3 regions of the Streptomyces citrinus genome follow, and region 2 is predicted to be linked to each of the others. Evidence: riboswitches for the same ligand, from Rfam matches in the RefSeq annotation. Region 2 holds a riboswitch; each other region holds the start of a gene.

Region 1 (2,256 bases), 3.9 Mb from region 2:
CCGCAGGGAAGTCCGGCGCTGCCGCGCACGGCCGTCCTGTCGGCGATCGTCGTGGTGCTCGCCCTGCTCTGGTTCCCGGCCGTCGCGCTGCTCGTGGACCGGCTCGGCCGGTGGCTGCGCAGGCCGCGCACCGCCCGCGCCGTGGAGGCCGTCACGGGGAGCGCTCTGGTCCTGCTGGCGGGGGTCCTTCTGCTGGAGTCCCTGTTCGCGTGAGCGCGCGGCGCAGCACCCAGGGCAGCAGTCCCCACAGCGCCGCGCAGACCACGAGGGTGCCGACGCCCGCCGCGATGCCCGCGCCGCGGTCGAGCGTCACGTCGACGACCAGCAGCACCGACCCGGACAGGGCGAGGACGAGCACGCACATGCCGTAGGCCGCGAGCCGCGCCGACACCCGCACGATCTGCGGCTTGGCCCCGAGCTGGAAGAGCACCCGGTGCACGGCCGCGGGCGCCGTCAGGAGGGCCGCCGCCACGACCGCGAGCAGCAGCGTCGTCACGTAGGTGGCGCGCTGTACGGAGTCCAGGGACGGGAAGCGGGGCGTGAACGCGAGCGTCAACAAGAAGGCGAACAGAAACTGCACCCCGGTCTGTACGACCCGGAGTTCCTGGAGCAGCTCACCGAAATTGCGGTCGGCGCGCTCCAACGGGGTCTCGTTGCGCTCGCTCATGTCGCCATGAGTAACCCATAGTGCGGATTTCAATCGAATTTCAATCGAAAGCGACCGCAAGGGATCTTTTATGGCCGTCGGTGGGGCGGGCCTGGCGCCCGGCCCGCCCCACCGACGGCGCGTCGGCACGGTGGCGTGACGGGTCGCGCGTCAGCGCACCCGGCCGTACCAGACGCTCTTCGTCCAGATCTTTTGCAGTCTCACCACGTCACCGGTCTTCGGGGAGTGCCAGATCCGTCCCTTCCCGGCGTAGATCCCGACGTGGTACACGCTCCGGCCCGAGTGGAAGAAGACCAGGTCACCGCGGGTGCGGGAGGACGCGCGGATATGACGCGTCTTGTTGTACTGCTGCGCGGCGGTGCGGGGCAGCTTCTTGCCCGCCCGCTTGAACGAGTAGAGCGTCAGACCCGAGCAGTCGAACCGGTGCGGGCCCGTCGCGCCCCACTTGTAGGGCGATCCCTTCTTGGATGCCGCGACCTGCAGAGCTTTGGTCGAGGCCACCGCCGCCGACGCCTCGGAGGCGGCGCCGGGGACCATGAGTCCCGCGCCGGCCACGGCGAGGGTGAGAGCCGAGGCGGTACCGGCCCTCGTCAGCAGCGACGGAACACGATCGAGCGCAGTCATGCGCAACCCTTCGTCAGCCGCCTGCGAAGGATGACCTGTCGGGTTCGGGCTGGCGAAGATGCCCGGCCGCGTACCGCGGCTTCACCCCAAGGGCCGCTCGGTCACACCTCGGTCGAGGTGAGCCGGCGACCCGTCGTGCCTGGGTCCTCCACTCCTGCCGATGCACTTCTGTCGACCTGACATCCGCGAGGCGGCAGGACTCGGCGTCCGCGCGGACCGCCCCGCCGTGGTGGCGGGGGCTTGTCGTCGGAAGGGATCTTCACGCACTCCTGCCGCGGATTCCGAGCTGAACCGGCGGTAAGTGAGGCTCGTCACGCTTGACCCGTTCAGGTGGACAGTGCGGCTTTCGGTCCCTGGGTGCGAGGCCCGACCACGCTCGCACCAGGGGCGGAACGGTGAATTCCGTTGTCCGCCTACAGTCCTGACGCAACTCTGGACGGCTTCGTGACGGATGAACGTCTACGCCAATCGGGGGTACGCCATCTGGGCCGTTTCGGCCCTGGTGCAGACGGGTCGGGCGGTCGAAGCGCGGTCGGCGACCTCAACTGACAGTTTCTGGCGGCAAAGTGACCCGCTGTGTTCGCCTCTCGCCGTCCAAGACGCGTAGAGCCCGTGTCAGGGTTGCCGCGTGCACCTCGCTCTCTCCGCGCTGGTGCATCAGCGTCAGGGCGTCCCGCAGCGCTGTCGCCCGACTGACGAGCGCCTGCGCCGCACGCAGCCCGCGGTAGGTGTCGTCCCCGCGCGCCGGATTGATCCGCGCGAGCAGATTGACCACCGCCAGATAGGCGTCCACCAGTTCGCACTCGGCGCGGGTCAGCGCGGGCAGCGGCGGCTGTTCGGGTGGGTACATCGGCACGTCACCTCGGGTCCTGAGTGCCGAGGGAGGCCTTGCGGCTCGTCAGGACGTGGTCCACGAGGCCGTACTCCAGGCTCTGCGCGGCAGTCAGCACGGTGTCGCGCTCGAT
Region 2 (2,256 bases):
CGAGTGCGAGTCCGGCGGCCAGTGGAGCCTGGACGCGGGCAACGGCTACTACGGCGGACTCCAGTTCTCGCAGGAGATGTGGGAGCAGTACGGCGGCCTCGAGTACGCCGCGCGCGCCGACCTGGCCAGCCGGTCGCAGCAGATAGCCGTCGCCGAGAAGGTCCTCGGCGACAAGGGCCCGAGCGCCTGGCCGAGCTGCTCGATCACGGCGGGCCTCACCAAGAGCGACGACTCGGCCGATGTCGACCCGGGCGCGAGTGCCTCCCCGCAGGCGTCCGAATCGGCCGGGTCGTCGGACGACGCCACGGATGACGCCTCGTCCGCCTCCTCGGGAGAGAAGAATCACGACGCGTCGGACGAAGCGGGCGCGACGGACGAGGCCGAAACGTCCGGTTCCTCCGGTTCTTCCGACACCCCGTCAGCCGACACCTCGGGGGATACCTCCGGTAACAAGCTCGACGCCGACGAAGCCGGTGCCGACAGCGGCGACGGCAACAACACCAAAGACGACAACTCGGACAAGTCTGGCCAGAGTGAGTCCACTTCCTCGGCCGACCCGGCCGACCCGGAGTCCTCCGCGTCGGCCACCGCCTCCGACGACGCGTCCACCGCCGGCCGTCACCGCGGCGACCGCGCCGCCGACGACGGCACCGACTCCCGTACGGGAGAGGGGCGTCACGCCTCCCGAGGCGACGAGCGCGGCGAGGGGGCCTACACGGTCCGCTCCGGCGACAACCTCTGGGACATCGCCGACGCTCAGGACGTGGACGGCGGGTGGGCCGCGCTCTACGACCTGAACAAGAAGGAGGTCGGCTCGGACCCGGACCTCATCATTCCTGGTCAGAGTCTGGATCTTGGGCTCGAATCGGTCGAAAAGTAGCGGGAGTTCGGGGCCCATTGATGGCCGTTTGTCCGCTTTAGCGCAAGTGAGAGATGGGTCTCAAAGGGCCTGATCGTCTTTGAAATAGGGCGGATCGACTGCTTACGGTCGTGACCGCTCGCCACAGCGGGCCCCGATGGACGTCACGCCGAATCCTGCCAACGTCCGTACGGGAACAGTCGACGCGTCAGCGCCGTAGGCAGGAGCGGGGGACCCAGGTAAGCGCCGTGCGAGGTCGACGACTTCGAACGGCTAGGGGTTAAGCCGCGCACAAGGATGCGCGGCCGGGCACTCACTGGCCCGAACCCGACAGCTCACCTCGTAGGCGTCGGTGAGGGGATCTCTCCATGCTGCTTTCCAGCAAGGGCAAGCACCGCCGCCCGTCCAAGGCCGTCCGTGTCGCCACGCTCGCCGGTGTCGCCGGTGCCGCCGTCGCCGTTCCGCTGATGGGCGCCACGTCCGCCTCCGCCGCGACCACCTCCGAGTGGGACCAGGTCGCCCAGTGCGAGTCCGGTGGCAACTGGGCGATCAACACCGGCAACGGCTACTACGGTGGCCTCCAGTTCTCTTCCTCCACGTGGGCCGCGTACGGCGGCACCGCCTACGCGTCCACCGCCAACCAGGCTTCCAAGGCGCAGCAGATAGCCGTCGCCGAGAAGGTCCTCGCCTCGCAGGGCAAGGGCGCCTGGCCGAGCTGTGGCGTGAACCTGTCCGGCGCGTCCGCGAACACCTCCGCTCCCGCCGCCGAGGCCCCGCAGCAGAGCACCCAGCCGCAGCAGGCCCAGCCGAAGCAGCAGGAGCGTTCGGACTCGTCCACGACGACCCGCTCCGAGAAGCGCGAGACCGTCACCACGCCCACCGGCAAGACGGTCGAGAAGGGCGACGGCGAGTACAAGGTCAAGTCCGGCGACACCCTCGGCAAGATCGCCGAGGCGCACGGCACGACCTGGCAGAAGGTGTTCAAGCTGAACAAGGACATCGTCAAGGACGCGGACCTGATCTACCCGGGTCAGCAGCTCCACCTGAAGTAGGCCGCACCGGGTGCGCACCTCCAGCACCCGTAGAGGCCGGCACCTCTCCGGGCCGGTGTCTCTATATATGGGTGCGCACCGGTAGAGGGGCACTCGGCATCGGCGGACGCCGAGATCCCCGCCCCCGTCCCCACGGGCCGCTCGCATCGGTGACCCCCGTCCCGCATTCCGGGACGGGGGTCACTGTTTTTGTTCCGTTCAGGAACATTTCGCTCACGGCGTTGTCCAAGAGTCGGTCGGTCGGCTGGCCGATGCTCCGGAGCCGGTTAGGCTCAAGGAGTCGAGGCCGTGCATCGCGGCCCCGCATAGCCTGCGTCACATCCCAGAAGGAGATGCTCGTGCCGT
Region 3 (2,256 bases), 940 kb from region 2:
ATGACGTCGCCGGTGGTGACCTTCTGGCCCACCGTGACGTTCATCGACGACTGGTGGCAGAACCACAGCTCGGTGCCGTCGTCGAGGGTGAGGACCGTGCGGTAGCCGTACGCGGTGTTCCAGCCGGCCTCGGTGATGGTGCCGGAGTGGATGGCGTAGATCGGGGTACCTGTGGGAGCGGCGAAGTCCAGACCCGTGTGGTAGCCGGAGGACCACATGGCGCCGGGCTGCCCGAACGTGCCGGTGAGCGTGTAGGAGGCGACAGGGATCTTGTAGCTCTTGGCGAGCTTGGCGAGGCGCTCGGCCTCGGCCTTCTTGCGCGCCTCCTCCTCGGCCGCCTTCTTCTCGGCGGCGGCCTTGGTCTCGGCGGCCTTCTGCTTCTCGGCGGCTTCCTCGGCGGCCTGCCGCGCGGCGGCCTCTTCGGCGGCCTGCTTCTGGGCGGCGTCGGCGGCGTCCTGCTGCGTCTCGGCCTGCTGCATGATGCGGGCGCGCAGCGTCTCGCCGGCGTCCGACTGTCCGCTGCCGGTGCCCATGGTGGTGAGCGGGGCGGCCGCGGCGGCCGGGGTGGTGTCGGAGTCGTCGGATATCAGCGCGCCCACGCCGGGCAGCGACTTGGCCTCCGGCAGCGAGTCCTTGACGGCCGAGAGGTCGGGCATGGAGATCTGGACCGCGGGCTTGCCGCCCTGCGCGGTGGCGATGCCGCCCGCGCCGACAGCGGCGATCACGCCGACGCCGAGGACCGTGGAGCTGCGGGCGAGTCCGCCGCGCTGCCGTGCGACGCGGTGCTTGCCGCGGACGGGGCGGACGGACTCCTCGGTGGGGTTCCACTCCTCCCAGCTCTCCTGCTCGACGCCGAAAGCGGGTGCTTCGGCGGAGCCGTAGGAGAACGTGGGGGCCTCGGGGGCAGGCCGGTTCGACGCCACGGGGGCGCTCTCCTTTCCTTCCTTCTCGCCTACCGGGTTAGCTGACGGGTTCGGAGCAGGAAGGTCTCCTACCGACATCGCCGACACATCAACGATGTCCGATTCACCCCAAGTTGGTGGTTCCCCGGCTCCCTTGCGGGATTAAGCGTGTGCGCACGGAGCCATCTCTTGTGACGGCTGGGACGACCGCGCTGCGTTATCGAACGTTAATAGACAGCCGACACTAATTCCAAGCCGTTCCCACTGATCGTTCACGTCTTTGGCCAGGACTTAACAGGCCAAGATCGGGCGGAACGGGTCGACTTGGCCGAGCACTCGAACCGGCCGCAATCCTGACGGTGCGTCAATTGTTATGCGGAGAGTCACGGCCGGCGTACGGCGAGCAGCGCCATGTCGTCGGTCGCGGCGCCCCCGGTGTGGGCGTGCACCTCGACCGCGAGCGCCGCGAGGAGTTCGTCGGGTCCGGGGAAGAGGCGCCCGCCGAGCCGGGTCGCGGGATCGTAGAAGACACCGTCCGCGTCCCGCGCCTCGGAGAGCCCGTCCGTGTAGAGCAGCAGGGTGGCCCCGGCGGGGAAGTCCGTCACGGTGGACCGGTCGGGCCGGCTGCCGAGTTCGCTCAGGCCGAGCGGCAGCGCCGCCTCGTCGGGTCCGACGACGCGTACGGTGCCGTCGCCGAGCAGCACGATGGGTTCGGGGTGGCCGCGGTTGAGGACGCGGACGACCGTGTCGCCGTGCGGGATCTCGGCGAGCACGGCGGTGGTGAACCCCTCGAAGTCGTCGATGCCGCTGCGCCGGGTGCCCTCGCGGGCGAGCGCCCGCTCCAGCCGCTGGGCGACCGCCTCCAGACTGCCCTCCTGCTCGGCGGCCTCCCGGAACGCGCCGATGACCACGGCGACGGCGGCGACCGCGCCCATGCCCTTGCCGCGTACGTCACCGACGACGACCCGGACGCCGTGCGGGGTGTCCTGCACCGCGTACAGGTCCCCGCCGATGAACGCCCCCGCCTGCGCCGCCTCGTAGCGCGCGGCGACGGCCAGCCCGCCGATCCGCCCGGCCGGCACGGGCAGCACGGCGAACTGCGCGGCCTCGGCGATCTGCCGCGCGGACGCGAGCTGTTCGTCGTTGCGCCGCACGATCCGGTTGATGAAGCAGGCCAGCGCGCACACGGTCGCCACGGTGAGGATCTCCGTGATGACGTCGGAGCCGAACTCCCCCGTGTACCTGCGGTGCACGGCGATGATCAGGACGATCGACAGGACCCCGGTCCAGAGCGTGCCGCGCAGCAGGAAGAAGGGGGCGGCGACCAGCGGCGCGGCGCTGAACAGGGGTGCCC

What was found. Region 2 has a riboswitch for cyclic di-AMP ahead of V2W30_RS23420 (transglycosylase family protein). Riboswitches for the same ligand answer to the same signal wherever they lie in the genome.
Region 1: it holds a riboswitch for cyclic di-AMP, as region 2 does, so the genes downstream of both, V2W30_RS05245 (C40 family peptidase) here and V2W30_RS23420 (transglycosylase family protein) in region 2, are expected to answer to the same signal.
Region 3: it holds a riboswitch for cyclic di-AMP, as region 2 does, so the genes downstream of both, V2W30_RS18870 (M23 family metallopeptidase) here and V2W30_RS23420 (transglycosylase family protein) in region 2, are expected to answer to the same signal.

Annotation. Positions count from the first base shown of each region.
Region 1 covers NZ_CP146022.1:1,099,286-1,101,541, reverse strand. The annotation lists gene V2W30_RS05255 (LysE family translocator) at 1-213, shown strand, start outside; gene V2W30_RS05250 (DUF6328 family protein) at 152-667, opposite strand; gene V2W30_RS05245 (C40 family peptidase) at 818-1,291, opposite strand; cyclic di-AMP (ydaO/yuaA leader) riboswitch at 1,295-1,429, opposite strand; gene V2W30_RS05240 (hypothetical protein) at 1,833-2,141, opposite strand; gene V2W30_RS05235 (ATP-dependent Clp protease proteolytic subunit) at 2,149-2,256, opposite strand, start outside.
Region 2 covers NZ_CP146022.1:4,989,461-4,991,716, forward strand. The annotation lists gene V2W30_RS23415 (transglycosylase family protein) at 1-880, shown strand, start outside; cyclic di-AMP (ydaO/yuaA leader) riboswitch at 1,062-1,223, shown strand; gene V2W30_RS23420 (transglycosylase family protein) at 1,228-1,911, shown strand; gene eno (phosphopyruvate hydratase) at 2,244-2,256, shown strand, end outside.
Region 3 covers NZ_CP146022.1:4,045,472-4,047,727, forward strand. The annotation lists gene V2W30_RS18870 (M23 family metallopeptidase) at 1-923, opposite strand, end outside; cyclic di-AMP (ydaO/yuaA leader) riboswitch at 935-1,081, opposite strand; gene V2W30_RS18875 (PP2C family protein-serine/threonine phosphatase) at 1,286-2,256, opposite strand, start outside.